Regions from separate parts of the Enterobacter roggenkampii genome, predicted to be linked through region 1. Evidence: predicted binding sites of a transcription regulator. Region 1 holds the regulator's gene; each other region holds the start of a gene.
The links. Region 1 encodes sigma-54, which starts transcription at its own class of promoters, with help from an activator protein. Its sites were predicted from a motif close to GTTGGCACANNTTTCGCTNT; they were not measured.

Region 2: a site for sigma-54 is predicted at 3,241-3,260, ahead of glnK (P-II family nitrogen regulator). Genes of this name have one in related genera too.
Region 3: a site for sigma-54 is predicted at 6,092-6,111, ahead of BFV67_RS13580 (branched-chain amino acid ABC transporter substrate-binding protein). Genes of this name have one in related genera too.

The regions. Positions count from the first base shown of each region.
Region 1 covers NZ_CP017184.1:4,178,337-4,188,937, forward strand. The annotation lists gene kdsD (arabinose-5-phosphate isomerase KdsD) at 1-918, shown strand, start outside; gene kdsC (3-deoxy-manno-octulosonate-8-phosphatase KdsC) at 933-1,499, shown strand; gene lptC (LPS export ABC transporter periplasmic protein LptC) at 1,496-2,071, shown strand; gene lptA (lipopolysaccharide ABC transporter substrate-binding protein LptA) at 2,040-2,594, shown strand; gene lptB (LPS export ABC transporter ATP-binding protein) at 2,601-3,326, shown strand; gene rpoN (RNA polymerase factor sigma-54) at 3,374-4,807, shown strand; gene hpf (ribosome hibernation promoting factor) at 4,830-5,117, shown strand; gene ptsN (PTS IIA-like nitrogen regulatory protein PtsN) at 5,200-5,691, shown strand; gene rapZ (RNase adapter RapZ) at 5,737-6,591, shown strand; gene npr (PTS phosphocarrier protein NPr) at 6,588-6,860, shown strand; gene mtgA (monofunctional biosynthetic peptidoglycan transglycosylase) at 6,902-7,627, opposite strand; gene elbB (isoprenoid biosynthesis glyoxalase ElbB) at 7,624-8,277, opposite strand; gene arcB (aerobic respiration two-component sensor histidine kinase ArcB) at 8,510-10,601, opposite strand, start outside.
Region 2 covers NZ_CP017184.1:1,035,215-1,045,815, forward strand. The annotation lists gene BFV67_RS04760 (SmdA family multidrug ABC transporter permease/ATP-binding protein) at 1-1,316, shown strand, start outside; gene BFV67_RS04765 (SmdB family multidrug efflux ABC transporter permease/ATP-binding protein) at 1,309-3,090, shown strand; gene glnK (P-II family nitrogen regulator) at 3,311-3,649, shown strand; gene amtB (ammonium transporter AmtB) at 3,685-4,974, shown strand; gene tesB (acyl-CoA thioesterase II) at 5,070-5,930, opposite strand; gene BFV67_RS04785 (YbaY family lipoprotein) at 6,134-6,661, shown strand; gene BFV67_RS04790 (MGMT family protein) at 6,694-7,005, opposite strand; RNA gene ffs (signal recognition particle sRNA small type) at 7,176-7,272, shown strand; gene BFV67_RS04800 (hypothetical protein) at 7,535-7,786, shown strand; gene BFV67_RS04805 (hypothetical protein) at 7,783-7,998, shown strand; gene yczR (MocR-like transcription factor YczR) at 8,082-9,503, opposite strand; gene yczE (membrane protein YczE) at 9,590-10,201, shown strand; gene BFV67_RS04820 (LacI family DNA-binding transcriptional regulator) at 10,280-10,601, shown strand, end outside.
Region 3 covers NZ_CP017184.1:2,880,243-2,890,843, forward strand. The annotation lists gene BFV67_RS13540 (non-heme ferritin-like protein) at 1-78, shown strand, start outside; gene BFV67_RS13545 (anaerobic C4-dicarboxylate transporter) at 235-1,578, shown strand; gene BFV67_RS13550 (DUF2766 family protein) at 1,621-1,872, opposite strand; gene azuC (stress response protein AzuC) at 1,979-2,062, opposite strand; gene yecR (YecR family lipoprotein) at 2,297-2,635, shown strand; gene ftnA (non-heme ferritin) at 2,839-3,336, shown strand; gene BFV67_RS13565 (hypothetical protein) at 3,373-3,714, opposite strand; gene tyrP (tyrosine transporter TyrP) at 3,944-5,155, shown strand; gene BFV67_RS13575 (YecA/YgfB family protein) at 5,189-5,857, opposite strand; gene BFV67_RS13580 (branched-chain amino acid ABC transporter substrate-binding protein) at 6,282-7,403, shown strand; gene BFV67_RS13585 (ABC transporter permease subunit) at 7,503-8,417, shown strand; gene livM (high-affinity branched-chain amino acid ABC transporter permease LivM) at 8,429-9,703, shown strand; gene BFV67_RS13595 (ATP-binding cassette domain-containing protein) at 9,700-10,575, shown strand; gene BFV67_RS13600 (ABC transporter ATP-binding protein) at 10,572-10,601, shown strand, end outside.

The DNA of each region.
Region 1 (10,601 bases):
CGTGAAGGTCTGGCGCAGTTAGATCAGTACATTAATCAGGATTTTAGTCTGGCATGTGAGAAGATATTCTACTGCGCCGGCAAAGTCGTGGTGATGGGGATGGGCAAGTCCGGCCACATTGGACGCAAAATGGCGGCAACCTTTGCCAGTACCGGCACCTCTTCTTTCTTTGTCCACCCGGGGGAGGCCGCGCACGGGGACCTGGGTATGGTCACGCCGCAGGATATCGTCATCGCGCTCTCCAACTCCGGTGAGTCCAATGAAATCCTGGCGCTCATCCCGGTTCTGAAGCGACTGCAGGTGCCGCTGATTTGCATGACCAGCCGTCCGGAAAGCAGCATGGCGCGTGCAGCCGATATTCACCTGTGCGTGAAGGTTCCTAAGGAGGCCTGTCCGCTCGGTCTGGCGCCGACCTCCAGCACCACCGCTGCACTGGTCATGGGCGATGCGCTTGCCGTGGCGCTGCTTGAAGCCCGTGGCTTTACGCCGGAAGATTTCGCGCTTTCCCACCCGGGCGGCGCGCTGGGGCGCAAGCTCCTGCTGCGGGTAAACGATATTATGCACACCGGGGATGAGATCCCTCACGTCAGTAAAGAAGCCTCCCTGCGTGATGCGCTGCTGGAAATCACCCGTAAGAATCTGGGGATGACGGTCGTGTGCGACGATCTGATGAAAATTCAGGGGATCTTCACCGATGGCGACCTGCGTCGCGTGTTCGACATGGGTGTCGATGTCCGCACGCTCGGTATTGCCGATGTGATGACGCCCGGCGGCATCCGCGTGCGTCCGGGTACGCTGGCCGTGGACGTGCTGAACCTGATGCAGTCCCGCCATATCACCTCCGTTATGGTTGCCGATGGCGACCAGTTGCTGGGTGTGGTACATATGCATGATCTGCTGCGCGCAGGCGTAGTGTAATGAAGGATAAGACAATGAGTAATGCGGGTGCATCCCTTGCAACCTGTTATGGTCCGGTCAGTACCCAGATGATGGCAAAGGCGGAAAACATTCGTCTGCTCATCCTCGATGTGGATGGGGTTCTCTCCGACGGCCTGATTTACATGGGCAATAATGGTGAAGAGCTGAAGGCGTTTAACGTTCGCGACGGCTACGGTATCCGCTGTGCGCTCACCTCGGGGATTGAGGTGGCGATCATCACCGGACGAAACGCTAAACTGGTAGAAGACCGCTGTGAAACTTTAGGTATTACCCATCTGTATCAGGGTCAATCCGATAAGATGGCGGCGTTCAATGATTTACTGGGTAAACTGGCTATCGCACCGGAAAACGTGGCCTACGTCGGGGACGACCTGATTGACTGGCCGGTGATGGCTGAAGTTGGGCTGAGCATCGCCGTTGCCGATGCGCATCCGCTGCTGATCCCGCGCGCCGACTACGTTACCCACATCAACGGTGGCCGCGGCGCTGTCCGTGAAGTCTGCGATCTGCTTCTGCTGGCGCAGGGCAAGCTTGATGAGGCCAAAGGGCAATCGATATGAGTAAAACCAGACGTTGGATTATCATTTTGCTTTCGCTTGTCGCACTGGTATTGATTGGCGTGAACCTTGCCGATCGCGACGATACGCAAACGGAAGTGATCAACAATACCGATCCAACCTATAAAAGCGATCACAGCGACACCGTGGTCTACAGCCCGGAAGGCGCACTGAACTATCGCCTGATTGCCCAGCATGTTGAATATTTTTCCGATGATGGCGTTTCATGGTTTACCCAACCTGTGATGACCACATTTGATAAAGACAAAGTGCCGACGTGGTCAATTAAGTCAGATCGGGCCAAACTGACAAATGACCGTATGCTTTATCTGTATGGCCACGTTGAAGTCAACGCCCTGACCGCTGACTCGCAACTGCGAAAAATTACGACGGATAATGCCCAGATCAACCTGGTAACCCAGGACGTGACGTCGCAGGATCTGGTCACACTGTATGGCACAACATTTAATTCCAGCGGTTTAAGAATGCGCGGGAACTTACGCAGCAAGAACGCCGAGCTGATTGAAAAGGTTAGAACCTCCTATGAAATTCAAAACAAACAAACTCAGCCTTAAAGTAATTATCGCCAGCGCGATGCTGGCGGCCAGTCTCCCCGCGCTTGCTGTAACGGGCGATACCGACCAGCCGATCCATATTGAGTCCGACACCCAGTCTCTCGATATGCAGGGTAACGTCGTCACCTTCACGGGTAACGTCGTCATGACCCAGGGCACCATCAAAATCAACGCCGACAAAGTGGTCGTGACCCGTCCGGGTGGCGAGCAGGGCAAAGAGATTATCGATGGCTATGGTAATCCGGCGACCTTCTACCAGATGCAGGACAACGGCAAGCCGGTGAAAGGCCGCGCTACGCACATGCACTATGAGCTGGCGAAGGATCTGGTCATCCTGACCGGGAATGCGTATCTGGAACAGCTGGACAGCAACATTACCGGCGACCAGATTACCTATCTGGTTAAAGAGCAAAAAATGCAGGCCTCCAGCGAGAAAGGCAAACGCGTGACCACCGTACTGGTTCCGTCGCAGCTGCAGGACAAAGGCAAGGGCCAGGCCCCGGCACAGAAGAAGAGTAACTAATTCGTTATGGCAACATTAACTGCAAAAAACCTCGCGAAGGCCTATAAGGGCCGCCGTGTCGTAGAAGATGTCAGTCTGACCGTCAACTCCGGCGAAATCGTGGGGCTGCTTGGCCCGAACGGTGCGGGTAAAACGACCACCTTCTACATGGTCGTGGGTATTGTGCCGCGCGATGCCGGCAACATTATCATTGACGATGAAGACATCAGTCTTCTGCCGCTGCACGCGCGCGCGCGTCGCGGGATCGGCTATCTGCCGCAGGAAGCCTCCATTTTCCGTCGTCTCAGCGTTTACGACAACCTGATGGCGGTCCTGCAAATTCGTAACGACCTGACCAACGAACAGCGTCAGGATCGTGCCAACGAGCTGATGGAAGAGTTCCACATTGAGCATCTGCGCGACAGCCTCGGTCAGGCACTCTCCGGGGGCGAACGCCGTCGCGTTGAGATTGCGCGTGCGCTGGCCGCAAACCCGAAATTTATCCTTCTGGATGAACCGTTTGCGGGCGTTGACCCCATCTCCGTTATCGACATTAAACGTATCATTGAGCACCTGCGCGACAGCGGGCTTGGCGTACTGATCACCGACCACAACGTGCGTGAAACGCTGGCCGTATGTGAACGCGCCTATATTGTCAGCCAGGGCAATCTGATCGCCCACGGTACGCCGCAGCAGATCCTCGAAGACGATCATGTTAAGCGCGTCTATCTTGGGGAAGACTTCAGACTCTGATAGGGTAGAGGTAACGTAACGCCGAACCGGAGAAAAATGCTCTGAACATGAAGCAAGGTTTGCAATTAAGGCTCAGCCAACAACTGGCGATGACGCCGCAGCTACAGCAGGCAATTCGCCTGTTGCAACTGTCCACGTTAGAACTTCAGCAGGAGCTTCAGCAGGCGCTGGACAGTAACCCCCTGCTGGAACAAACCGATCTTCATGACGAGGTAGATACCCAGCAATCGCAGGATACTGAAGCGCTCGATACCGCGGATGCACTCGAACAAAAAGAGATGCCCGACGAGCTTCCGCTTGATGCCAGCTGGGATGAAATCTACACCGCCGGAACCCCTTCCGGTACGCGTGCAGACTACCAGGACGATGAGCTACCGGTCTATCAGGGCGAAACCACCCAGTCGCTGCAGGATTACCTGATGTGGCAGGTGGAACTCACCCCCTTCTCCGATACCGACCGCGCGATTGCCACGTCGATTGTCGATGCCGTTGACGACACCGGCTATTTGACCGTCACCCTCGACGATATACTGGAAAGCATGGGCGACGACGAGATTGAGCTTGAGGAAGTCGAAGCCGTTCTGAAGCGCATCCAGCGTTTCGATCCGGTAGGCGTAGCCGCAAAAGATCTGCGCGACTGCCTGCTGATTCAGCTTTCTCAGTTCAGCAAAGAGACGCCATGGCTCGAGGAGGCGCGCGCGATCATCAGCGATCATCTGGATCTGCTGGCGAACCACGATTTCCGCACCCTGATGCGCGTCACGCGCCTGAAAGAAGAGGTGCTGAAAGAAGCGGTGAATCTGATCCAGTCGCTCGATCCGCGCCCCGGTCAGTCGATCCAGACCAGCGAGCCCGAGTACGTGATCCCGGATGTACTGGTCAGAAAACACAACGGCCGCTGGGTCGTTGAACTGAATTCAGACAGCATCCCTCGCCTGCAAATCAACCAGCAGTATGCCTCCATGTGCACCAGCGTGCGTAACGACGCCGACAACCAATATATTCGTAGCAATTTGCAGGAAGCGCGATGGCTGATCAAAAGTCTGGAGAGCCGAAATGATACGCTGCTACGCGTCAGCCGCTGTATTGTCGAACAGCAGCAGGCGTTCTTTGAGCAGGGTGAAGAGTATATGAAACCGATGGTGCTGGCGGATATCGCTCAGGCCGTCGAGATGCATGAATCAACCATTTCCCGTGTCACCACGCAGAAGTATCTGCACAGTCCACGCGGTATTTTTGAGCTTAAGTATTTCTTCTCCAGCCATGTGAATACCGAGGGCGGCGGCGAAGCGTCGTCAACGGCCATTCGTGCTCTGGTGAAGAAGTTGATCGCCGCGGAGAATCCCGCGAAGCCACTAAGCGACAGTAAGTTAACCACCATGCTGTCCGATCAGGGTATTATGGTGGCACGTCGTACTGTTGCGAAGTATCGAGAGTCTTTATCCATTCCGCCGTCCAACCAGCGTAAACAGCTGGTCTGACACAACCGATAAGGAAGACACTATGCAGCTCAACATCACTGGACAAAACGTCGAAATTACTGAGGCTTTACGCGACTTTGTGAACGCGAAGTTTGCAAAACTCGAGCAGTATTTCGAAAGGATCAATCAGGTCTACATTGTGTTGAAAGTGGAGAAAGTGACTCATATCTCGGATGCCACCCTGCATGTTAACGGGGGGGAACTGCATGCCAGTGCGGAAGGGCAAGACATGTACGCTGCTATCGACGGCTTGATTGATAAGCTTGCGCGACAGCTCAATAAACATAAAGATAAACTGAAACAACACTAATTGTCCGGGCAGTTAACGGGTGCAGGACGGCCTGTTGTGAAACACAACAGGCCATTTGTACAGTTAGCGCTTAGGTGAAATTATGATGAACAACGATTCCGCTCTTCAACTGAGCAATGTCCTTAACCAGGAATGTACCCGCAGTGCGGTTCACTGCCAGAGCAAAAAACGTGCGCTGGAAATCATCAGTGAACTGGCCGCAAAACAGCTGGGCCTGCCGCCGCAGGTGGTGTTCGAAGCGATTCTGACCCGTGAAAAGATGGGCAGTACCGGTATCGGCAACGGCATCGCAATCCCGCACGGCAAGCTGGAAGAGGACACCCTGCGTGCCGTCGGTGTGTTTGTGCAGCTTGAAACACCGATCGCCTTTGATGCCATTGATAACCAGCCCGTCGATCTCCTCTTCGCGCTGCTGGTGCCTGCTGACCAGACGAAAACCCATCTGCATACGCTGTCGCTGGTCGCGAAACGTCTGGCTGATAAAACCATTTGCCGTCGACTGCGCTCGGCTCAAAGTGATGAAGAGCTTTATCAAATTATCACCGAAGCAGAAGGCAATCAGGATGATGCATAACCAGGAGATGGCCTTCACATCTGTTGTCCTGAGGAGAAACGGAACATGGTGCTGATGATTGTCAGCGGTCGTTCAGGGTCGGGGAAATCCGTGGCTCTGCGCGCGCTGGAAGACATGGGTTTTTACTGCGTCGATAACCTTCCGGTCGTGTTGCTGCCCGACCTGGCCCGTACGCTTGCGGAGAGACAGACCTCGGCCGCCGTCAGTATCGACGTTCGTAACATGCCGGAATCGCCAGAGATCTTCGAGCAGGCAATGAGTAACCTGCCTGACACGTTCTCGCCTCAGCTGCTGTTCCTCGATGCAGACCGTAATACCCTGATCCGTCGCTACAGCGACACCCGTCGTTTGCACCCGCTTTCCAGTAAGAACCTCTCCCTGGAGAGCGCAATCGATGAAGAGAGCGATCTGCTGGAGCCGCTGCGTTCTCGCGCCGACCTGATTGTCGACACCTCTGAGATGTCCGTTCACGAGCTGGCGGAAATGCTGCGTACCCGGTTGTTGGGTAAACGCGAGCGCGAACTGACGATGGTGTTCGAATCCTTTGGCTTCAAGCACGGTATCCCGATTGATGCGGATTATGTTTTCGACGTGCGCTTCCTGCCGAACCCACACTGGGATCCGAAACTGCGTCCTATGACCGGTCTGGATAAACCCGTCGCGGCCTTCCTCGACAGGCACACAGAAGTTCACAATTTTATCTACCAGACGCGAAGCTACCTTGAGCTATGGTTACCTATGCTGGAGACAAACAATCGTAGCTACCTGACGGTAGCGATTGGCTGTACCGGCGGTAAACATCGTTCGGTTTATATCGCCGAACAGCTGGCCGACTATTTCCGCTCGCGCGGGAAGAACGTTCAGTCCCGTCATCGCACGCTGGAAAAACGTAAAACATGACCGTAAAACAGACCGTTGAGATCACCAATAAGCTGGGCATGCATGCGCGCCCGGCGATGAAGCTGTTTGAGCTGATGCAGGGTTTCGATGCAGAAGTTCTGCTGCGGAATGACGAAGGTACCGAAGCGGAGGCGAACAGCGTCATTGCGCTGCTGATGCTGGATTCCGCCAAAGGGCGTCAGATTGAAGTCGAAGCCACCGGCCCCCAGGAAGAGGAAGCGCTGGCGGCGGTGATTGCGCTGTTTAACGCAGGGTTCGACGAAGATTAAGGTCTCTGCCCTTCAGGCGGGTGGCGCTGCGCTTACCCGCCCTACATAAGTTTGTTGCTCTCCATAAACCCTTCTCCTCCCAACTGACGCATCTGGCGCATAATCCACGCCTGACGGCTTCGCACGTACCCTGAGGGGGCACTGGCTTTAAAACGGATGGGATTAGGCAGAACAGCCGCGAGCAGCGCCGCCTCAGACATGCTCAGCTTGCTGGCGGGTTTATTAAAATAGCGTTGTGATGCAGCTTCGACACCAAATACCCCGTCGCCAAACTCGGCAACGTTGAGATACACGGTCAGAATGCGCTTTTTGCTCCAGACCGTTTCCATGCCCAGGGTGAGCCCCGCTTCCAGCCCCTTTCGCACCCAGCTGCGGCCGTCCCACAGAAACAGATTTTTGGCCGTCTGCTGCGACAAGGTTGACGCGCCGCGCACGCGGTTTTCATGGCGTTCGTTATGCGCCAGCGCCTTCTCAATGGCCGCAACGTCGAACCCCCAGTGCTCCGGGAATTTCTGATCCTCCGCTGCGATGACCGCCAGCCCCATAAACGGAGAGATCTCGTCCATGCTTACCCAGTCAGAATGGGCAACATAGCCGAAATCGCCGCTGAGCCACGCGCCGAGCTGACGCTCAACCATCACGGCAGAGAACGGGACCGGCATAATGCTGAACACGGCCAGCCCGCCTCCCCAGAACACCGCCATGACGAGAACAATGCGTAGAAGAAGGCGTTTCACCCATGCGCCTGCGGAAAACGGACGCCTCATTCCGTCAGCACCAGCACGCGGGCGACCAGTTTTTCAATGCCCACGGCGGCTTCCGCGATATTCTTCGCCAGCATATACGCAGGCGTGGTGACAATCTTGTTATCTTCATCAACCACAATGTCATCCACCGGGCACGGAACGTGTTCGCCCCCCATTTCTTCGACAATCTCTGCGGTATCAATATCCGTCCCGATAGTCAGGCGCAGCGGGAAATCAAAAATTTTAGGCAACATCGCAGGTGCTATACAGATAAAGCCCAGCGGTTTTCCTGCCGCATGCATGGCCTGCGACAGCGCTTTGAGATGAGGATCGATCTGACACTCCGCGCCCTGCGCGGCAAAGGTACTGAGATTTTTGGCTGCGCCAAACCCACCTGGCACAATGAGCGCATCAAGCTCTGCAGGGTCTGCCTGAATAAGAGGATGGATGACACCTCGCGCAATGCGCGCGGCTTCAATCAGCACGTTACGGGTTTCCGCCATCGGCTCACCGGTCAGATGGTTAATCACATCCGCCTGATTTTTGTCCGGTGCAAAACAAATCACCTCGGCTCCCTGCTTAGCCAGGGCCAGCAGCGTGATGACGGCTTCATGTATCTCAGAGCCATCGTAAACACCGCATCCGCTTAGCACGACACCAATCTTTTTCATCATGACAATCCTTTTCTGCAACTTGCTGAAGCACATTAATAATTTTGATTAAAACGCTATGCTTCACACATTTCACTGATTCATGTAACAAACCATTTAAGATTTGCTATCTTATCTGCGTGCGGCCTAAATTTTTCAGGCAGCGCCCTTTCAAAAATAACGTTTAAAAACAGGCGCAGCCACGATTTCCCTGGTGTTGGCGCAGTATTCGCGCACCCCGGTTAATCCGGGGTCATTTTTTTCTGGCGTCAACCCAGGCTTTTAGCACCGCCACATCGTTTTGCCATTCCTGTTTCATCTCTTCAACCCAATCACCCACGTTATCTTCCCATGCAGGTAAATCAGGCGACTGAATCTGTTGCCCCAACTGCTGCAGATGGCGTAAGCCAACCGAGCCGGCGGCACCTTTGATTTTATGTCCTTCTTCCACGATACCCTTCTGGTCACGAGCCGTCAGGTTGGATTCCAGCACGCTCAGATAGCCCGGCATCATTTTTTCGAACACCGCCAGACCGTCGGTAATCAGTTTCGGCCCCACCAGATCGATGTACTGCTCCAGCATCGCGGTATCGAGTATCGTTTGGGCTTTTGCGCTATCAACAGACGTCATGGTGCTCTCCTCTTCATCATGGGTATCCCAGAACTTTTTGATCATAGCGGTCAGAGCAGGCACCGCCAGCGGCTTGCTGAGTACATCGTCCATACCGGCATCGAGATACTCTTTTTTATCTTTCAGCACGTTCGCCGTCAGGGCAACCAGCGGCGGCAGTTCGTCGGCCGCGTACTGACGCGTCAACTCGCGCGAGATATCCAGCCCGGTCATATCCGGTAATTGAATATCCAGCAGAACAAGATCGTATTCGCCGGGTTTAAACATCTCCAGCGCGGCTTTACCGGTCATCGCGACATCCACGCTGTTGCCCAGTTTTTCCAGCACAGAGCGCGCCACAATTACGTTCAGCTCAATATCTTCCACCAGCAGGACGTGCAGGGCAGGCAGCGGCATATCGTCATTTTCAAAGGTATCCTCTACCTCTTCCGCCACCGCAGGGGCATGGACCGTCAGCGTGAAGGTTGACCCTTTGCCCGGCTGGCTGGCAACGGTGATATCGCCGCCCATACTCTTCGCCAGACGTTTAGAGACCGCCAGGCCAATGCCCGTACCGGTGGCCGGTTTCCCACCGTTGCTGTCCTTCACCTGATAGTACATGGCGAAGATTTTGTCCTGCTCCTCCAGCGGAATACCCATCCCGGAGTCTTCCACCTCGAAGTGCAGCATGTCACCTTCGTCATAGCGGATACGCACCGCAACCTTTCCTTTCTGGGTAAATTTCACCGCGTTGCTGATCAGGTTCCACAGGATCTGGCGCAGTCGCGTGCCGTCCGTCACCACTTTATGCGGCAGCGGCAGGGTTGGCTCCATGACAAAGCTCAATCCCTTCTGCTGCGCCTGCAGGCCAGACAGGTTTTCCAGATCGGCAAGGAAGCTGGTGAAATCCACAGGCTGGTTATCAAGCTGAACTTTACGGCGCTCCATCTTATCCATATCAATAATATCGTTGAAGATATTACCCAGCGTGACCGCTGAAACATGGATAGTCTTGAGGTATTTTTCCTGCTCTGCGGTCAGGTCGGTATCCAGCAGAATACGGCTCAACCCGACGATGCCGTTAAGCGGCGTACGCAGCTCGTGGCTGATGGTGGAGATAAAGGTGGTCTTGTCGCGGCTGGCGCGCTCCAGGGCATCCTGATAGCGCTTACGCTCGGTAATATCGCGGCCAAAGCCCATCAGGCCGTGGCGTTTCCCCACGCGGTCATAGTAGGGCACCTTACGGATCTCAAAGCAGGCTTTGCGCCCGTCCGGGTAATCCAGCCACTGTTCATAGGTCAGCGAGACGTTATGACGGAAGACTTTTTCGTCGGTCTCCATGACCTTGGCCGCCGCCTCTTCAGAGTAAACGTCCTGCGGCTTCAGGTGTATCAGCTGCTTCTCGCTTTTCCCGGTGAGCAGCTCCATCGCCCGGTTACAGCCGGAAAACTCTTTATCTTCATTACGGTAGAACACCAGATCCGGCGACGCATCCAGGAACGATCGCAGGAAAGAAGATTGCTGCTCAAGCTGGATCTGCGTGACCTCGCGCTCTTTCATTTCGATTTTCAGCTGTTCCAGGGTGGCCTGACGCTCGGCCTCCGCTTTCTCACGATCTGAAATCTCCTGATTCAGCTGCGCAATGTTGTCTTTGAGCTGGACGTTGAGCTTCAGGTCGCGCTCGCGCATCTCTTCCAGCTTATCCACCAGCTTAGACAAACGCTGACGGGACTCT
Region 2 (10,601 bases), 1.6 Mb from region 1:
CAACGCAGATCAGCTGGCAGCTGACCCTGCTGGCGCTGCTGCCGATGCCGCTCATGGCGCTGGCGATCAATCGCTACGGCGAACAGCTGCACGAGCGCTTCAAGCTGGCGCAGGCGGCGTTTTCGTCGCTGAACGATCGCACCCAGGAGAGCATGACCAGCATCCGCATGATCAAAGCGTTTGGTCTGGAAGACCGGCAGTCCGCGCTGTTTGCCGCTGATGCGGCCGACACGGGGGCGAAAAACATGCGCGTCGCGCGTATTGACGCTCGATTTGATCCAACGATTTATATCGCAATCGGCATGGCAAATATGCTGGCGATTGGCGGCGGGAGCTGGATGGTGGTGCAGGGCACGCTCACCCTGGGCCAGTTGACCAGCTTTGCCATGTATCTGGGGCTGATGATCTGGCCGATGCTGGCGCTGGCCTGGATGTTTAACATCGTGGAGCGCGGCAGCGCCGCCTACAGCCGTATTCGCGCCATGCTGGCCGAAGCGCCGGTGGTCAATGACGGCAGCGAAGCGTTGCCGGAAGGACGCGGCGCCATGAAAGTCGACGTCCGCACGTTTATCTATCCGCAAACGGAACATCCGGTACTGGAGAACGTCAGTTTTACCCTTCAGCCGGGCCAGATGCTCGGCATCTGCGGCCCGACGGGCTCCGGTAAAAGTACCGTACTCTCGCTGCTCCAGCGTCACTTTGACGTCACCGAGGGCGATATTCGTTTCCATGATATTCCGCTGACCAGGCTGCTGCTGGATGAGTGGCGTGGTCGCCTGGCGGTCGTCAGCCAGACGCCGTTTCTTTTTTCTGACACCGTGGCGAACAACATCGCGCTTGGGTGCCCTGCGGCAACGCAGGAAGAGATCGAGCATGTGGCGCGTTTAGCCAGCGTGCATGATGACATTTTGCGCCTGCCGCAGGGGTACGACACCGAAGTCGGGGAACGCGGCGTCATGCTGTCCGGCGGGCAAAAACAGCGTATCTCCATTGCCCGCGCGCTGCTGCTCAATGCCGAGATCCTGATTCTGGACGATGCGCTCTCCGCCGTGGACGGCCGTACCGAGCATCAGATCCTGCATAACCTGCGCCAGTGGGGCGACGGACGCACGATAATTATCAGTGCCCACCGTTTGTCAGCGCTTACCGAAGCCAGCGAAATTCTGGTTTTGCAGCACGGCCATATTGCCCAGCGCGGGCAGCATGAAACGCTTAGCGAGCAGCCGGGCTGGTATCGCGATATGTACCGCTATCAGCAGCTTGAGGCGGCGCTGGACGATGCGCCGGAGCAGGATGAGGAGGCCGCCAATGCGTAAGCTCGGAACGATGTGGCCGACGCTCAAACGTCTGCTGGCCTACGGCTCGCCGTGGCGTAAACCGCTCTCCGTTGCTGTGCTTTTACTCTGGATTGCGGCGATTGCCGAAGTGAGCGGACCGCTGCTCATCAGCTATTTCATCGACAATATGGTCGCCAAAAGCTACCTGCCGCTCGGGCTGGTGGCGGGGTTAGGCGTGGCCTACGTTGGGTTGCAGCTGGCGGCGGCAGGGCTGCACTATGCGCAGTCGCTGCTGTTTAACCGTGCCGCCGTGGGCGTGGTTCAGCAGTTGCGCACCGATGTGATGGACGCGGCGCTTCGCCAGCCGCTCAGCGAATTTGATACCCAGCCGGTCGGGCAGGTGATTTCGCGCGTGACCAACGATACCGAGGTGATCCGCGATCTGTACGTCACCGTGGTGGCAACCGTGCTGCGCAGCGCGGCGCTGATTGGCGCGATGCTGGTGGCGATGTTCAGCCTCGACTGGCGCATGGCGCTGGTGGCGATAACGATCTTCCCGGCGGTGCTGATCGTCATGGTGATTTACCAGCGTTACAGCACGCCGATTGTGCGCCGGGTGCGCGCCTATCTGGCCGATATCAACGATGGCTTCAACGAAGTGATCAACGGCATGAGCGTCATCCAGCAGTTCCGCCAGCAGGCGCGCTTTGGCGAGCGCATGGGCGAAGCCAGCCGTTCGCACTATATGGCGCGTATGCAGACGCTGCGCCTGGACGGTTTCCTGCTGCGACCGCTGCTGAGCCTGTTCTCGGCGCTGGTGCTGTGCGGGCTGCTGATGCTCTTTGGCCTGAGCGCAAACGGTACGATTGAAGTGGGTGTGCTGTACGCTTTCATTAGCTATCTGGGACGCCTTAACGAGCCGCTGATCGAACTCACTACGCAGCAATCGATGCTGCAACAGGCGGTTGTCGCCGGTGAGCGCGTCTTTGAGCTGATGGACAGGCCGCGCCAGGCCTACGGCAATGACGAGCGACCTCTGCAAAGCGGGGCTATCGCCTTTGATAAGGTCTCATTTGCCTATCGCGAAGACCGTCTGGTGCTGCAGGACATTACGCTCGATGTGCCGTCACGCGGTTTCGTCGCGCTGGTGGGCCACACCGGCAGCGGTAAAAGCACGCTCGCCAGCCTGCTGATGGGCTACTATCCGGTCACGCAAGGCGAAATCCGCCTCGACGGACGTCCGCTCGCGTCGCTTAGCCACACGGTGTTACGCAAAGGCGTTGCGATGGTGCAGCAGGATCCGGTCGTGCTGGCCGATACCTTCTACGCCAACGTAACCTTGGGACGGGACTATTCAGAAGCGCAGGTTTGGGCGGTACTGGAAACGGTGCAGCTGGCAGAGCTGGCGCGCGGGTTCAGCGACGGGATCAACACGAAGCTGGGCGAGCAGGGCAACAATCTTTCCGTGGGGCAAAAACAGCTCCTGGCGCTGGCGCGCGTCCTGATTGAAACACCGCAGGTGCTGATTCTGGACGAAGCCACGGCCAGCATAGATTCTGGAACCGAGCAGGCGATTCAGCAGGCGCTGGCCGCCGTACGCGACCACACGACGCTGGTGGTGATTGCTCACCGGCTCTCCACCATCGTCGACGCGGACACGATTCTGGTGTTGCATCGCGGACAGGCCGTGGAGCGCGGTACGCACCGCGAGCTGCTGGAAGCACAAGGGCGCTACTGGCAGATGTACCAGCTGCAGCTGGCGGGCGAAGAGCTGGCCGCCAGCGTGCGTGATGAAGAGTCCCTTAGCGCCTGATGCACTAAAATGAGGCGCCGCGCTAACAGTCATTCCTGTTGGTGCAAAACTGAAACGCACCCTGCACCGGCATGGTGCGTTTTTTTTCACCGGTTCATTTATCAGAACCGTGTAACGCACATCGCGCCGCGATTCCCTCACGTTTTCATTTCTGGCACATCCCTTGCAATACCTTCCGGGTAAGCTGCGGCCATTACCGAATTCTGACTGGAGGGGATCTATGAAGCTGGTTACGGTTGTAATCAAACCATTCAAACTCGAAGACGTGCGTGAAGCATTGTCTTCAATGGGTATTCAGGGACTGACTGTCACCGAAGTGAAAGGCTTTGGTCGTCAGAAGGGTCATGCCGAGCTTTATCGCGGGGCGGAATACAGCGTTAACTTTCTGCCAAAAGTAAAAATTGATGTCGCGATTGCTGACGATCAGCTTGATGAAGTCATTGATGTCATTAGCAAAGCGGCCTACACCGGCAAAATTGGCGACGGCAAAATTTTCGTTGCCGAACTGCAGCGCGTCATTCGCATCCGTACCGGCGAATCTGACGAAGCGGCACTGTAATTAACGCCTGGCACACAGTGATAGGGATCGAGAAAATGAAGATAGCAACACTTAAAACGGGTCTGGGTTCGCTGGCGCTGCTGCCGGGCCTGGCGCTGGCTGCTGCCCCTGCGGTGGCCGACAAAGCCGATAACGCCTTTATGATGATCAGCACCGCGCTGGTGCTGTTCATGTCCATTCCGGGCATTGCGCTGTTCTACGGCGGTCTGATCCGTGGCAAAAACGTTCTCTCCATGCTGACGCAGGTTGCCGTGACGTTTGCACTGGTCTGCGTGCTTTGGGTGGTTTACGGTTACTCTCTGGCGTTCGGCACGGGTAACGCGTTCTTTGGTAACTTCGACTGGGTGATGCTGAAAAACATTGAACTGACCGCGCTGATGGGCAGCTTCTATCAGTATATTCACGTGGCGTTCCAGGGCTCGTTCGCCTGCATTACCGTCGGGCTGATTGTGGGCGCGCTCGCCGAGCGCATTCGTTTCTCTGCGGTCCTGATCTTCGTGGTGGTCTGGCTGACGCTCTCCTATGTGCCGATTGCGCACATGGTCTGGGGCGGTGGTCTGCTGGCCACGCACGGCGCGCTGGACTTCGCGGGCGGTACCGTTGTCCACATTAACGCCGCGGTCGCGGGTCTGGTGGGCGCTTATCTGATTGGCAAACGCGTGGGCTTCGGTAAAGAGGCGTTCAAACCGCACAACCTGCCGATGGTCTTTACCGGTACTGCGATCCTCTACTTTGGCTGGTTTGGCTTCAACGCCGGCTCAGCAAGTGCGGCCAATGAAATCGCCGCGCTGGCCTTCGTGAACACCGTTGTGGCCACGGCGGGTGCAATCCTCTCCTGGGTGTTTGGCGAGTGGGCGGTGCGCGGTAAACCTTCCCTGCTGGGTGCCTGTTCAGGTGCGATTGCCGGTCTGGTTGGTATCACTCCTGCGTGTGGTTATGTCGGTGTCGGCGGTGCGCTGCTGGTCGGCCTGGTGTCGGGTCTGGCGGGTCTGTGGGGCGTCACCGCACTGAAACGAGTTCTGCGCGTGGATGACCCTTGCGATGTGTTCGGCGTGCACGGCGTGTGCGGAATTGTCGGCTGTATCATGACCGGTATCTTCGCGGCGAAATCGCTCGGTGGCGTGGGCTACGCAGAAGGCGTCACTATGGTTCATCAGGTGCTAGTGCAGCTGGAAAGCATCGCTATCACCGTGGTGTGGTCTGCGGTCGTCGCTTTCATCGGCTACAAGCTGGCGGACATGACGGTGGGCCTGCGCGTACCGGAAGAGCAGGAGCGCGAAGGTCTGGATGTGAACAGCCACGGCGAGAATGCGTATAACGCATGATCTGAGTGTCTTGCCGGGTGGCGGCTTCGCCTTACCCGGCCTACAACAGCACAAAACGTAGGCCCGGTAAGCGTCGCGCCACCGGGCTTTTTACATCAACCTCTGTTACGCATCACCCCTTCCTGCACCGTTGAAGCGACCAGCACGCCGTCCTGAGTATAAAACTCCCCACGTACAAACCCGCGGGCGCTGGATGCCGACGTACTCTCCACACTGTAGAGCAGCCACTCGTTCATGTTGAAGGGACGGTGGAACCACATCGAGTGATCGATCGTCGCGACCTGCATCCCTTTTTCGAGGAAGCCGACGCCGTGCGGCTGCAGCGCCACCGGCAGGAAGTTGAAGTCAGACGCATAGCCCAGCAGATACTGATGGACGCGGAAATCTTCCGGCACGGTGCCGTTGGCGCGGATCCACACCTGGCGTTTTGGCTCGGCGGTGTGGCCTTTCATCGGGTTGTGGAATTCGACGGGGCGGATCTCAAGCGGCTTATCGCAGAGAAACTTCTCTTTAACCTGCGGCGGCAGCAGATGCGCCAATGCGCGAGCGATATCCGTTTCCGATTTAAGATCGTCCGGCGAGGGGGCAGGGGGCATGACCTTCTGATGCTCGTAGCCCGGCTCCGGTGCCTGGAAAGAGGCGGTCATGTAAAAGATCGGCTTACCGTTCTGGATGGCCGCGACGCGGCGCGCGCTGAAGCTGTTGCCGTCTCGCAGAACTTCAACGTCATACACGATGGGTTTGGCGCTATCGCCAGGGCGTAAAAAGTAGCTGTGGAATGAATGCACCAGACGGTCTGCCGGGACAGTCTCCTTTGCAGCGTACAGCGCTTGTCCAACGACTTGCCCACCGAAGACCTGGCGTAAGCCGAGATCTTCGCTCTGTCCGCGAAAGAGTCCTTCCTCAATTTTTTCCAGATTCAGTAATGTCAGCAGATTGTTCAGTGCCTGACTCATAGTTGTCCTCAATAAACGCCGTAGCGAAAGATAGGCAGAGTATAACGCAGAAATGAAAGTGGTCCGATGGGTAGAATAATCTGAATATCGGGATGATTTCAGGCATTAATCAGTGAGTTGTGCCACACTTAAAAACGTTATGTGATTGAAACGACATCGGATGGGATCGATCCCGCTGGTGCATTGATGATAAGGAGACTTCAATGAAACTCGTGCCTATGCTAAGTGGTGTAGCGATTGCGGTGGCGTTGTCCGCCTGTGCCGGTAAGAGCGCCCAGGTGCCAGTGCCAGCAGCTGACCCGAACGGGATTAATACCCTTTCGCAGCAGTCCATTCAGCAGCCTAACGTTTCCGGTACCATCTGGATTAAACAGAAAGTTGCGTTGCCGCCGGATGCGGTATTAACGGTGACGCTGTCTGATGCTTCCCTGGCCGACGCGCCGTCGAAAGTCGTGGCCCAGCGTGCCGTCCGTACTGAAGGCAAACAGGCACCGTTTAGCTTCGTGTTGCCGTATAACCCGTCGGACGTGCAGCCTAATGCCCGTATTCTGCTGAGCGCAGCGGTCACCATCAACGGTAAGCTGGTGTTTATCACCGATACGGTCCAGGAAGCGATTAACAACGGTGGAACCAAAATCGACCTGAACCTGGTGCCAGTACAGCAGACCGAAGTGCCGGTCGCACCGCAAACCAATCAGCCGTCTCTGCCAACCCCTCCGACGCAGATGTAATAGGGTTATTCCCCTCTCCTTAGGGAGAGGGGTCAGTACACCCACCGGTACTTCTGTAAATCGATCTTACCCGACCCTGACACCTGCACCCCTTCTGAAAGTAACGCCTGACGCTGACGCTGGAGATCCGGCCCGGTGAGTGAGATGGCGCCATGACGGTTCACCACTCGATGCCAGGGCAGTGTACTGCCTTCCGGCAGCCGTTTCAGGACGCCTCCAACCTGTCGCGCCGCGCGCGGGGAACCGGCCAGGCGCGCGACATCACCATAGGTGGTGACATAGCCTTCCGGGATTGAAGCCACGATTTGCCATACGCGCTGTGGAAAAGAGTCCTGCTCGTCCATACCTTCACCTGCGGGGAGTTTCTGGAGAGCCATGGTAAACGAAGATCGCCCTGATTGCTGCGCCTGTTTGCGCAAGAAACCAGCATCCGGTTCCTGGCGGCTTGCAATTGGGCCTTCGCACAGGGATAATGCGCCAGCGCGTTGGTTATCAACGCTCTCAATGGGGGCTCTGTTGGTTCTCCCGCAACGCTACTCTGTTCACCAGGTCAGGTCCGGAAGGAAGCAGCCAGGGCAGACGACGTGTGTGCCGGGATGTAGCTGGCAGGGCCCCCACCCATTTCTGAGCCTCTGCGTTCTTCCCTGATTTGTGCCTCTTCCCTGGTCGTTATTCCCTAATAAGATTATGCCTATAGCATGTAATATATATTTCATCGCGCTGAAATATTAATGTCATAAACTTGTAATAATAGTCGGGCATTTTATCCTTGGCCGTCTATTTTCTGGCAAAACTCAAAAAAATATATATCTGGATAACATTGTTAACTTCGTGTATTAAATAAAGTACTTATTCCGAAGGGAAGTGATAAACATGGCTACAGCGGTATTAAACGTTAAGATTGATGACGCGCTAAAAGAAAGGCTTCGCCACTATGCGGAAGTGAATAACGAGAATTTAAGCGTGACGACAGAGAAACTGCTGCTGCTGGCATTCGAAGCAGTAGAAGAGGCGGGAGTATCGGAAGAGGATATTGATAATCAGCATACGGAAGAAGAGAATGTTTCTCCCTTTACTCCTAAAGAAATCAAGGCTCTACGTAAACTTCTGAAGAAGAGAAAATGAAACAACAACTGTCAACTGCCAGTGACTACAAAGAGGCCTGCGATTTGTTGCGTTCAGGCTACGTGAAGCATGTACGTCTTGGCTGGAATGTCGGAAGTGATGAGTTCTTTCGTATTGCGTCTGACTGGTGTGATACTGGCGCAAAAATAAAGAAAGACGGTGAAAACTTCGTTATTTCACTGAAAGGGTTTCCTATTCCTGCTCAGCATTAATTCCGGACTGGTGAAAACTGCTGACTGTATCCATGACAGTCAGCAGTTTTTATTTTTTATGATCGGCTTCAAACTTTTTGCTATTAAATCACGCTGCGTTTAACGGCTGGCACGTTTTTATTCAGGGCGAGCCATAACGGTTTAATCCTCAGCAGCGCCTGTTCAAGCTCTGTCGGCTCGAGCGAGAAGGGCATCCGCAAATAGCGGTCAAACGCACCCGATAAACCAAACCGCGTACCGGTCCCCAGATTTATCCCCAGAATCTCAGCCCGCGCGGCAAGCTGCGTCGCCAGCATGCCGGGGAGCTCAATCCAGTATGAGAGCCCGCCCTCTGCTTCATGGAATGTCCACTCCGGGAAATGTTCACGCAGCAGTTCACCGCATCGATCGCGTCGTTCCGCCAGCATTTTGCGGCGTGCGGGTAGAAACGTCTCGCTGTTGTTGATGAGCCACAGCGCCGCCAGCTGTTCCAGCAGCGGCGAGCCTAAATCCAGCGTATCGCGCGTCTGGGCAAGCGTGGCGATCGTGCGCGAGGACGCGCGGATCCAGCCGAGACGCAGCCCGCCCCAGAAGCTTTTTCCGGCAGAACCTAAGGTGATGACGGTGGCCTGCGGGTTAAAGGAGGCCAGCGGGGGCGGAGGAGGGGCGTCAAACCAGAGATCCACCATCGTTTCATCCACCACCAGCGTCGTACGGGTTTGCGCAGCAATATCGGTAATGGCCTGACGGGTCGCGACATCCATGCAGCGCCCGGTGGGGTTATGAAAATCAGGCATCAGGTACGCCAGGCGCGGCGCGGTCTGGGCAAGCGTGGCGGCGAAGCCGTCCGTATCCCAGCCCGTTTCCGGCAGCGACACCCCCACGGGCCGACACTGCGCGCCCTGAATGGCGGCAATCGCCAGCGGATAGGTGGGATGATCGACCACGACGCGATCCCCGGGCCCGGCCATCATCCGCAGGACCAGCGCGAAGCCGCTGACGGCGCCATTGACCACCATTACTTCGTCCGCGCGGGTGGGAAGGCCCCGCGCGGTATAGCGCGCAGCGATGGCCTCCCGCAGCGTCGGGAGCCCTAGCTGATCGTAACCCGTCAGCGCGAGGTGCTGCGTAATGGCCGTGAGCGCGTGGGTATACGCCTGGTGGATTTCCGGCCCGGCATTGAGGGCGGCAGTGGAGAGATCCAGTGCGGCACTCGCCGCGGAAAGCGTGGGAACGGCGCGCGTATCCGGGAGGATCACGCGTGACCCGCTGCCGTGGCGGCTTTCAAGATATCCCTCCTCGCGCAGATGGGCGAGGGCGCTGCTGATGGTGGTCCGGCTCACGTCCAGCGCCGTGGCCAGCTCGCGCTCCCCCGGTAGCCGTGTATTCAATGCCAGACGTCCGTCAAGGATTAACAGGCGCAGCGCATTGGCCAGCTGCCGCCAGAGCGGCGTGCGGGATGAGGTTTGCTGCCAGTGGCCTAAAAGGCGTACCAGAGACTGGCTTCCGAAGCGACGTGACGACATATGCAGTCCACTATTTGAAAACTGGACATTAATCATAGTGCCATTTTAGGCCAGGATGAAAGCCTGGTTCACTGGAGAAGATAAAAATGGTACGTCGTCTGCTACAACTCTATGTCGGTTTAGGACTGTATGGCCTGTCCACCGCGATGTTTATTCGTTCCGATTTGGGTGTCGATCCCTGGGATGTTTTTCACCTTGGGGTGGGGATACAGCTGGGGATGACTATCGGGACGGTGATCATTTTAACCGGTGCTGCGGTGCTGCTGCTGTGGATCCCCCTGCGCCAGATGCCGGGCCTGGGCACCATCAGCAACGTGATTTGTATCGGTCTGGCGGCGGATGCCAGCATGGCGCTTATCCCGGAACTGGACTCGTTACCTGTGCGCATCGCTTTCCTGGTGTCGGGTATCGTGATGAACGCGATTGCGACCAGCATGTACATTGGCGCCGGTTTTGGGCCTGGCCCGCGCGACGGCCTGATGACCGGCATTCATGCCCGGCTGGGGTGGTCCATTCGCAGCGTGCGTACCTCTATTGAGGTGTCCGTCCTGCTGATTGGGTGCGTGCTTGGCGGCACGTTTGGGGTGGGAACGGTAGTATACGCCCTGACCATTGGCCCACTTATCCAGCTCTGTCTGCCCTGGTTCCGCCAGAAGCCGAGCGTTGCTGAAATTGCGCAGCCGGAGCGGGTTGTTTAATTTTGCGAAGCGCTCACATGTTTTAACGGCGTCGCTGTGCCACAATAATGGGCCCCGACTCACGCGATGCCACAATGCATGAAAGCTATCACTCTCTATGATGTCGCCCTCCTTGCGGGGGTTTCTTATCAGACCGTCTCTCGCGTCATTAACGACGCGGAGCATGTCTCTGTCCGTACCCGGGAAAAGGTGCAGCAGGCGATGGCGGAGCTGCACTACGTGCCTAACCTGCGGGCACAGCAGCTGGCGGGTAAACGCACCCGCACGCTGGGACTCATCACCACCGATCTGGCCCTGCATGCGCCCTCGCAAATTGTGTCGGCGGTAAAATCCCGGGCGGCGGAACAGGGGGCGAGCGTCCTTATCTCCATGGTGGAGCAACCGCAGCAGTGTCAGGCCG
Region 3 (10,601 bases), 1.3 Mb from region 1:
AACGCGCAGCAGGCAGGTTTATGTCCTGAGCAAACCGACCGTCACCTGCTCGACATTGTGGCGGTGCAGCACCACTGAGTTTTTGGCCTGCTTCCGTCCCGGGGAGCAGGTCCCCTTCCCCTCTCCAACCTTCTGCTTTTGCTCAAATTTAACAAATCAGATCTGGCTCCCAATGATTAACCACACAACGTGTGATGATTTATTTAATTACATAATCATTGACGAGGGAGCATCATGATCACCATTGAGTTTGTTGTCATTCTCCTCTGCCTGCTGACGGGTACGCGTTTCGGCGGTATGGGGCTTGGGTTAATCAGCGGTATTGGTCTTTTTATTTTATGTTTCGTCTTTGGTCTGCAGCCGGGTAAACCGCCGGTTGACGTCATGCTGACCATCCTCGCGGTGATTGGCTGTGCCGCTACTCTGCAAACGGCGGGCGGTCTCAACGTCATGATGCAGTTTGCGGAACGTCTGCTGCGCAAACACCCGCAGCACATCACCCTGCTCGCCCCGTTTACCACCTGGATGCTGACCTTTCTGTGCGGCACCGGCCATGTGGTCTACACCATGTTCCCGATTATTGCGGATATCGCCCTGAAAAAAGGGATCCGTCCGGAGCGCCCTATGGCCGTGGCGTCGGTCGCGTCGCAGATGGCGATCACGGCCTCCCCCGTTTCCGTTGCCGTCGTGTCGCTGGTGTCCATCCTGGCAGCCCAGCATGGGATCGGCCACGCGTGGGGAATTCTGGAAATTCTCGCCGTGTCGGTTCCCGCTTCACTTTTCGGCGTGGCTATTGCTGCACTGTGGAGTTTACGCCGCGGGAAAGATTTGGCGGACGACATGGAGTTTCAGGAAAAGCTAAAAGATCCTAAGCAGCGCGAGTTTATCTACGGCGGAACAGAGACGTTAATGAATCAGCGTTTCCCAAAACAGGCCTACTGGTCCACGTGGATTTTCTTTGCCGGCATTGCCGTGGTCGTTCTGCTGGGGGCCTTCCCTGAGCTGCGCCCCGCCTTTGAACTGAAAGGCAAAATGACGGCGCTGTCGATGAACCTTGTCATCCAGATGATGATGTTAATTGCGGGTGCCGTGATGCTGATGGCCTGTAAGGTCAATGCCTCCGCGATTTCAAACGGCGCGGTGTTCAAGGCCGGTATGGTTGCGATCTTCTCGGTATTCGGCGTGGCGTGGATGAGCGATACCTTTTTCCAGGCGCATCTCGACGAGTTAAAGCTGGCCCTGGAAGGCGTGGTGAAAAGCCACCCGTGGACATATGCGATTGTGCTGTTTCTGGTGTCAAAACTGGTGAACAGCCAGGCGGCGGCGCTGACGGCGGTTGCGCCGATGGGGTTGATGTTGGGCATCGACCCGAAAATGCTGATCGCCTTTTTCCCGGCGTCCTACGGCTATTTTGTCCTGCCGACCTATCCCAGCGATTTGGCCTGCATCGGCTTTGACCGGTCAGGCACGACCCGCATCGGTAAATTTATCATCAACCACAGCTTTATTTTGCCAGGGCTGATTGGGGTAAGCTGCGCGTGTGCCGCGAGCTACCTGCTGGTCCAGACGTTCTTCTGATAACACCAAAGGGCGACGCATGCCGTCGCCCATTTCCCTGCGTCAGTGGGACTCACCCTGCGGCGTGAATCGCAGCTCGATCAGCGCGATGGCTTTCTGGATCGCACGAAGCGTTACCGGGTCAGCGGCTGCAGGATGGCTGGCAAAATCGATGTTTTTCAGCTGGGTAGACATCTTCTCGCGCACTTCAACCGGCGCAATCACGTCCAGAACATCCAGGATTTGTTTGATAACCAGCTGGCAGGCGACAACGTCAGAGACCAGTTCCTGATCGGCGCTCAGGTTTTGTGACATGGGGTTTCTCCTTATTTAAAGGCCGCCATAGTATCAAAACACGCCCCCTGACATCTTCCCTTCAACGTCTGCAGGTATAAAAAAACCTGCCGAAGCAGGTTTTTTATCAGAACATGGCGCCCGGCGGCACGTCTTTGAACGTGCGGCAGTAATTGGCCCACATACTTTTCAGGATTTTGCGCAGTTTCACAGTGATGCTCCATCAACTTGTTATACAACTTTATCGTCAATGCGCTTATAATATGACCATCATCACAAAAATCAATGTTTTTGTGATATAAATCACAATTTAATCAGGGTGGGGTCTGATCGCGTTCACCATCAACCCGTTGCGAAGAGTGAGGGCAGATTGTCCGGCTATTCAAGCCATTGCGGCGGGCATCTGCGGGTACGATAACGTATTTCCATCCACTCAGAGCGAACCATGAAAAGAGTCATTGTAGCCGGCACACTCCTCCTGCTCGCGGGGTGCAGTATTAACCGCCAGGCTGAAGTCAGCAGCCTCGATGCGCCGAACGGCATCGTCCGCCTTAACTACGGTCAGGCAGCGCTGCAAAATGCGTATTCCGATGAGTATGTGAATAACGGTACGGCGGCAAAAGCATGTCAGAGCATGGGGTATGCCACGGCCTCAGCCTATGGTCAGCCCATTAAAACCTGCACCCTCATTAGCGGCTCGTTGTGTCTGAACGAGAGCGTGACTATCCAGTATAAATGTATGGGTTATGCCGTGAACCCTAAGTCAAACAATCCGTGGTATTAATCCAGACTGCCAGCGCAGGCTGGCAGTTTATTTCATTACGAACAAAAACAATTCTCATTAATAAATGATAAAATCGCCAATGCGTTTTATTCCCATTCGTATTTTAAATAAATAAAATAAATATTTTACGTTTTGCAAATAATTAAATAACAAATTATAGTGTCGCTCATTGTGAACCAGAAATAATAACCCGGAGCGCCACCATGCTGAAAACTGAAATGATCGACAAGCTCAACGCACAAATGAATCTTGAGCTGTATTCATCCCTTCTCTACCAGCAGATGAGCGCCTGGTGCAGCTATCACAGCTTTGAAGGCGCTGCCGCGTTTCTGCGTCGTCACGCGCAGGAAGAGATGACCCACATGCAGCGTCTGTTTGATTATCTGACGGATACCGGCAGCCTGCCGCGCATTGAAACCGTGGCATCTCCATTTGCTGAATATAATTCTCTCGATGAACTGTTCCGCGCCACCTACGAGCACGAGCAGCTGATCACCCAGAAAATTAACGAACTGGTTCATGCCGCGATGACCAGCCAGGATTATCCAACCTTCAATTTCCTGCAGTGGTATGTCGCCGAACAGCATGAAGAAGAGAAGCTGTTTAAATCCGTGCTGGATAAATTATCTCTGGTGGGGAAATCAGGCGAAGGTCTTTACTTTATTGATAAAGAACTTTCCACGCTGGATACGCAGAATTAATTTCAGCGCGGTGCGGGTTCCCTGCACCGCGTTAATTTACATACACCCAGCGCAGCTGGTGCAGCGCCAGTCGTGAGGATTCACGGCCTGGTAAAAATAGCGGTAGCTGGCCGTCTCCAGCGCAATACCCATCTCGAAAAACATATCCGTCAACCAGTCGACATTCGCTATGATCCACTCATCTTCCTGTAAGCCTTGTGCAAAGGTCTCATCCTCAGGATCAATAACCGAATAGATTCCCCAGGTGCCCATATCTTTTTCGCGGCGGGACTCCGGAAGTATCAGGGGCTGGTTCTGCCAGTGGATTATCCAGTGGCCATGGCACAACAGGTTGCCTCCACGGCTCCATGCCGCGGTAAAAGGATTCTCCCCCGCCATAAAACCCTCACTTTATTTGATAATTTATATTTATTGTTTACGTTACGCCGAAATGTTGCTCAGCAACATTGCCCTCATGTAGTAGGCGGAAGCCTATAAAGGGTCAGAGGAACAATAATGTGTAAAGCATTCATTACACTGCTTGTAACGGTGATTTGACGAGTTACGGCTTTTCCCTTACTCTGCGCCGCAGATTTTGTCGCGGTTAAGAAGCGTTGTAGAGGAAAGCGTGAAAAACAGAACTCTGGGAAGTATTTTTATCGTCGCCGGAACGACGATTGGCGCAGGAATGCTGGCCATGCCTCTGGCAGCCGCGGGCGTGGGATTTGGCATGACCCTGCTGCTGCTGGGGACGCTCTGGGCGCTGATGTGCTACACCGCCCTGCTGTTGCTTGAGGTTTACCAGCATGTGCCCGCCGATACCGGTCTGGGTTCTCTCGCGGCGCGCTACCTGGGACGCTACGGCCAGTGGATAACCGGCTTCAGCATGATGTTCCTGATGTACGCCCTGACCGCCGCCTACATCAGCGGGGCCGGGGAGTTAATCGCCTCAAGCGTTAACGACTGGTTTGGTTCTGACATTACCCCGGCGACGGGCGCCATCTTCTTTGCGCTCATCGGCGGCGGCGTGGTCTGCGTTGGCACATCGCTGGTGGATCTGTTTAACCGTTTCCTGTTCAGCGCCAAAATTCTGTTCCTGATTGTCATGCTGGTCCTGCTGGCACCGCATGTTCATCAGGTCAATCTGCTGACGCTGCCGCTGGAAAAAGGGCTGGCGCTTTCCGCCATCCCGGTCATTTTCACCTCGTTTGGCTTCCACGGCAGCGTGCCGAGCATCGTCAGCTATATGAACGGCGATATTCGCAAGCTGCGCCGCGTCTTTGTTATCGGCAGCGCGATCCCGCTGATTGCCTACATTTTCTGGCAGCTGGTGACCCTGGGCAGCATCGACGCTTCAACCTTTATTGGCCTGATGGCACAGCACGCAGGCCTGAACGGTTTTCTGCTGGCGCTGCGCGAGGTCGTCACCTCCCCGCACGTGGAGCTGGCGGTACACCTCTTTGCCGACCTGGCGCTGGCAACCTCGTTTCTGGGCGTGGCGCTTGGCCTGTTTGACTATCTGGCCGACCTGTTCCAGCGCCGCAATACCGCCGCAGGACGATTACAGACCGGGGCCATCACCTTCCTGCCGCCGCTGGCCTTTGCGCTGTTTTATCCACGCGGGTTTGTAATGGCGCTGGGGTATGCGGGGGTGGCGCTCTCGGTCCTTGCCCTGCTCCTCCCTTCCCTGCTGGCGTGGAAGAGCCGCCAGCAGCATCCGCAGCAGGGTTACCGCGTGGCGGGCGGAAAACCGCTGCTGTGCATTGTGTTTGGCTGTGGGGTGGTGATTATTCTGGTGCAGGTACTGATTGCGGCGGGAATGCTGCCGGAAGTGGGTTAATGAAAAAAGGGGCTGTCATCAGCCCCTTTTTTATCAGTGCAAACAGCAGCTCTTGAACTTCTTCCCGCTGCCGCAAGGACACGGATCGTTACGCCCAACCTTCGTGCCGTTCACCATCGGCTTCTTCACCTCCGGCTGCTGCGGATTGTTCACCCAGTAGTTATACAAGCGCAGCGCCGCAGGCTGAATACGTTCAATGCTGGCGGTATATTCTTCTTCGGTCAATTCATCCAGCTGGTCGCCGATCTCTTCGCTACCGTGCAGCGCAATCACATCCAGATCGGCCTTCAGCTCGTCCGGCAAGGCTGACCAGTCCGTCAGCGCCACGCCGCGCATGTAGCCGTAGCACCACTCTTCCACCACGGTATAGCTCTCACCGTCAATGTCGTTATAGCCAAACATCGGTTCAAACTGGTCCGGATATTCGCTCAGGCGCTCGGCAATATCGTTCATATGCTTAAAGCAAAGATCGATAAAACGGTTCATCTCGCGATCGTTTTTCCAGCGCGGAATGTATTTCTCGCCACCCCACACCGCCACCAGCCAGGTATCTGGCTCAACGACAACAGGACCGGAAAGCACTGCGGTAAACATGCCGTCCAGTTCAGACACGTCAAGCACGGACGCATCGTCATGACCGTAAGACATTAACGTCTCTTCAAGCCACGCCATTTCGCTTTCATTTAATGGGCCTTCAGTCATCGCTGACACTCCTGATAAAAAGGAAACGATCCTAACACATATCTCACGCCTCTCCGGGCTGAAGTTTAGGTCTTTATTGCTGCAAAAACGTGCAAATCGTGACCTTTGCACAACTTATGGGCTTTATTGTTAACGATATGTGATCTCCGCTGTAATTTCTTCTCCTCCCGCAAGGCGGCATAACGCGGCGCTCTATACTCAAACATGTCACAGGCCCGTCAATGGCTTAACCATTCTGGCAACGTTTTTGCTTAATGTTCTTCGCGCGACGCTGCGCAGGGAAACCTCGCCGTATATGCAGGATGCCGTCTGTATCTTGTTCGTTTAGTGCATTTTGTTCTTGCTCGTGTTTCGGATTGGCTGCGCCGTCGGGCGTTCGGGTTTACGCCGTGGTGCAAAAACCTCTTTGCTAAGGAACATAATAATGTCGCTGAAATTTATCAGAACTCCGCTTTCTCTCGTGTTGGCCGGTTGCCTTGTGACGGCGTTTTCCGCCAGGGCAGATATCGTGATTGGCGTGGCCGGGCCGTTCACGGGTCCTAATGCCACCTATGGCGATCAGTACTGGCACGGCGCAACGCAGGCCGCTGAAGACATTAACGCCGCCGGCGGCATTAACGGCGAAAAGATCAAACTGGTTCAGGGGGATGACGCCTGCGAGCCTAAGCAGGCGGTGGCGGTGGCCAACCGCTTAGTCGACCAGGATAAAGTCAACGCCGTGGTCGGTCATTTCTGCTCCTCTTCCACCATGCCCGCCTCCGAGGTTTACAGCGATGCGGGGATCATCGCTATTACCCCCGGTTCAACCAACCCCCTGATTACCGAACGCGGCATGAGCGACATGTTCCGCATGTGCGGCCGCGATGACCAGCAGGGCCAGGTGGCCAGCGACTTCATCATCGACAAGCTGAAAGCCAAACGGGTGGTGATTATTCACGATAAAGACACCTATGGTCAGGGCCTGGCTGACGCCACCAAAGCGGCGCTGGCGAAGCGCGGGGTTCAGGATGTGATGTACGAGGGGTTATCCCGCGGTGAAAAAGACTTTAACGCGCTGGTCACTAAGATCGGCGCGCAAAAACCGGACGTCGTGTTCTTCGGTGGCTGTCATCCGGAAGCCGGCCCGCTGGTTCGCCAGATGCGTGAGCAGGGCGTGCAGGCGAAATTCTTCTCCGGGGACTGTATCGTCAACGAAGAGATGGTGACCGCGGCGGGCGGCCCGCAATATACCAATGGCATTTACATGACCTTCGGTAAAGATCCGCGCCTGATCCCGGACGGCAAAGCGGTAATCGAGAAATTCCGCGCCGGTAAATTCGAGCCGGAAGGTTACACCCTCTACTCCTACGCCTCGGTACAGGCGATTGCCGCGGCCTTCAAGGCCACCGGCGGCAAGGACTCTGCCAAAGCCAGCGAGTGGCTGAAGGCCAATTCCGTCGACACGGTGATGGGCAAAAAAGCCTGGGACAGCAAAGGCGATCTGAAAGTCTCTGACTACGTGGTTTACCAGTGGGACGACAAAGGAAAATATAAGGAAGTGGAGTAACGGGACGGAGTCACGCTCAACGTCGATGGGCTCGCCCGTCGGCGCGTAATAAACATCAGGCTGCGCGGCTCGCGCAGCCTATAAAACGAGCGCGCTAAAATGAGTACATTCTTCCTGCAACAGTTAATCAATGGCTTAACGCTGGGTTCCGTCTACGGCCTGATCGCCATCGGCTACACCATGGTGTACGGCATTATCGGCATGATTAATTTCGCCCACGGCGAAGTGTATATGATTTCCGCCTATCTCTGCGCCATTGGCCTGGCGCTGCTCTCGTTCTTCGGCCTGCAGTCCTTCCCGCTGCTGATCCTCGGCACGCTGGTGTTCACCATTGTGGTCACCGGGGTGTACGGCTGGACCATCGAGCGTATCGCCTATAAGCCGCTGCGCAACTCCACGCGCCTGGCACCGCTGATCTCCGCCATCGGGATATCGCTTATCCTGCAAAACTACGCGCAGCTGAGCCAGGGCCCGCGCCAGCAAGGGGTACCGACCATGCTGGACGGCGTGATTCGCCTGCATCTGGGCGAAGGGTTCGTGCAGATAACCTACACCAAAGTGTTTATTCTGGTGGCCTCGTTTGCCGGCATGCTGGTGCTCACCTGGATAATCAACCGTACCCGGCTGGGGCGGATGTGCCGTGCGGTGCAGCAGGATCGCAAAATGGCCTCCATTCTGGGGATTAACACCGACCGGATTATTTCGCTGGTCTTCGTCATCGGCGCGGCGATGGCGGGCCTGGCGGGGGTGCTGATCACCATGAACTACGGCACCTTTGATTTCTACGTCGGGTTCGTGATCGGCATTAAAGCTTTCACGGCGGCGGTACTTGGCGGCATCGGCTCCCTCCCCGGCGCCATGCTCGGTGGCCTTATCCTGGGCGTGGCGGAAGCGCAGTTCTCGGGCATGGTGAACTCGGACTATAAAGACGTCTTCTCGTTTGGCCTGCTGGTGATGATCCTGATTTTCCGCCCTCAGGGGCTGCTCGGGCGCCCGATTGTGGCCAAAGTGTGAGGGAGACAATGATGACGTCACACGGTTTTTCACTTAAACGCTGCATTCTGGACGCAATTTTTTCCGGGCTGATTGCGCTGATTATCTTCGGCCCCATTGCAGGCGTGGTGCTGGACGGGTACAGCTTTACCTTCGCCGGGCAGCGCCTGGCCTGGATGGTGAGCATTGTCATGGCGGGGCGTTTTCTGCTGAGCGCCTTTTTAGGTACCGCTGCCGGGGCCCGCTTCCAGGCGCGCTTCGAGGCCGACAGCGCGGGCGTTTATGTCCGGCCACCGGATTACAAAAGCCGCATGCGCTGGATTATTCCTCTGGTGATTACCCTTGCGATTTGCTTTCCGTTTGTCGCCACCAAGTATGTTCTGACCGTCGCCATTCTGGGGCTGATCTACGTGCTTCTCGGTCTGGGGCTGAACATCGTCGTGGGCCTGGCCGGTCTGCTGGATCTGGGGTATGTCGCGTTCTATGCGATTGGTGCGTACGGCCTGGCGCTGGGATACCAGTATCTCGGCCTGGGCTTCTGGAGCATGCTGCCGCTCGCGGCAATCATGGCCGCTGCCGCAGGTGCCCTGCTCGGCTTCCCGGTACTGCGCATGCACGGTGACTATCTGGCCATCGTCACCCTCGGCTTCGGGGAGATTATTCGCCTGATACTGAACAACTGGCTGACCTTCACCGGCGGCCCCAACGGCGTGTCGGCCCCTCCCCCCACCTTTTTCGGTCTTGAGTTTGGGCGACGCGCAAAAGAAGGCGGCGTGCCCTTCCACGAGTTTTTCCACCTGACCTACAACCCGAACATGAAGTTTATCTTTATCTACGCGGTGCTGTTTCTGGTGGTGATGCTGGTGCTTTACATCAAGCACCGCCTGACGCGCATGCCGATTGGTCGGGCGTGGGAAGCCCTGCGCGAAGACGAAATTGCCTGCCGCTCAATGGGGTTAAATCATGTTCTGGTTAAGCTTTCCGCCTTTACGCTGGGCGCGTCCACCGCAGGCATTGCCGGGGTATTCTTCGCCACCTATCAGGGGTTCGTGAATCCGACCTCCTTTACCTTCTTTGAATCGGCATTGATCCTCGCCATTGTGGTGCTGGGCGGGATGGGCTCGACGCTGGGTGTAGTGCTGGCCGCCTTTGTGCTCACGGTAACGCCGGAGCTGCTGCGCAGTTTTGCCGAGTACCGCGTCCTGCTGTTTGGCATGCTGATGGTGGTGATGATGATCTGGCGTCCACGCGGTTTGATCCGCATTAACCGCAGCGGGTTTGCCGTGCGTAAGGGCGTCGCACCATGAACGAAACGATATTACGCGTTGAGCATCTGATGATGCATTTTGGCGGGATTAAGGCGCTAAACGACGTCAACCTGGACGTGCAGCGCGGCTCCATTACCGCCCTGATTGGCCCCAACGGGGCGGGAAAAACAACCGTGTTTAACTGCCTGACGGGCTTCTACAGAGCCTCCGGCGGCAACATTTTGTTTAATACCCGCCATAAAACGACCAACGTGATTCAGGTCCTCGGGCAAAAATTCCAGCCCGGCGACTGGATTAACCCCGCGCAGTTCGGGCAGCGTCTTTTCTACAAAATGTTCGGCGGAACCCACCTGGTCAACCGTGCCGGGCTGGCGCGCACGTTTCAAAATATCCGTCTTTTTCGCGAGATGTCGGTCGTGGAAAACCTGCTGGTCGCGCAGCATATGCGCGTTAACCGTAATCTGCTCGCCGGGATCTTAAATACGCCGGCATACCGGCGGGCGGAAAGCGACGCCCTGGACAGAGCCTTCTACTGGCTGGAAGTGGTGGATCTGGTGGAGTGCGCCAATCGCCTGGCGGGAGAGATGTCGTACGGCCAGCAGCGGCGACTGGAAATCGCGCGGGCAATGTGTACCGGGCCGGAAATGATCTGTCTGGATGAACCCGCCGCCGGGCTTAACCCGGTTGAAACGCACAAGCTGAGCGGCATTATTCGCTTTCTGCGGGATCATCACGACATCACGGTATTGCTGATTGAGCATGATATGGGGATGGTGATGGACATTTCGGACGACATTATCGTGCTCGACCACGGCGATGTTATTGCCAGGGGGAAACCCGAGCAGATCCAGCATGATGAAAAGGTCATTGCCGCCTACCTGGGCACGGATGAAAGCGAGGTCTCCCTATGAGCGAACCGCTGCTGGCTTTTCGCGAG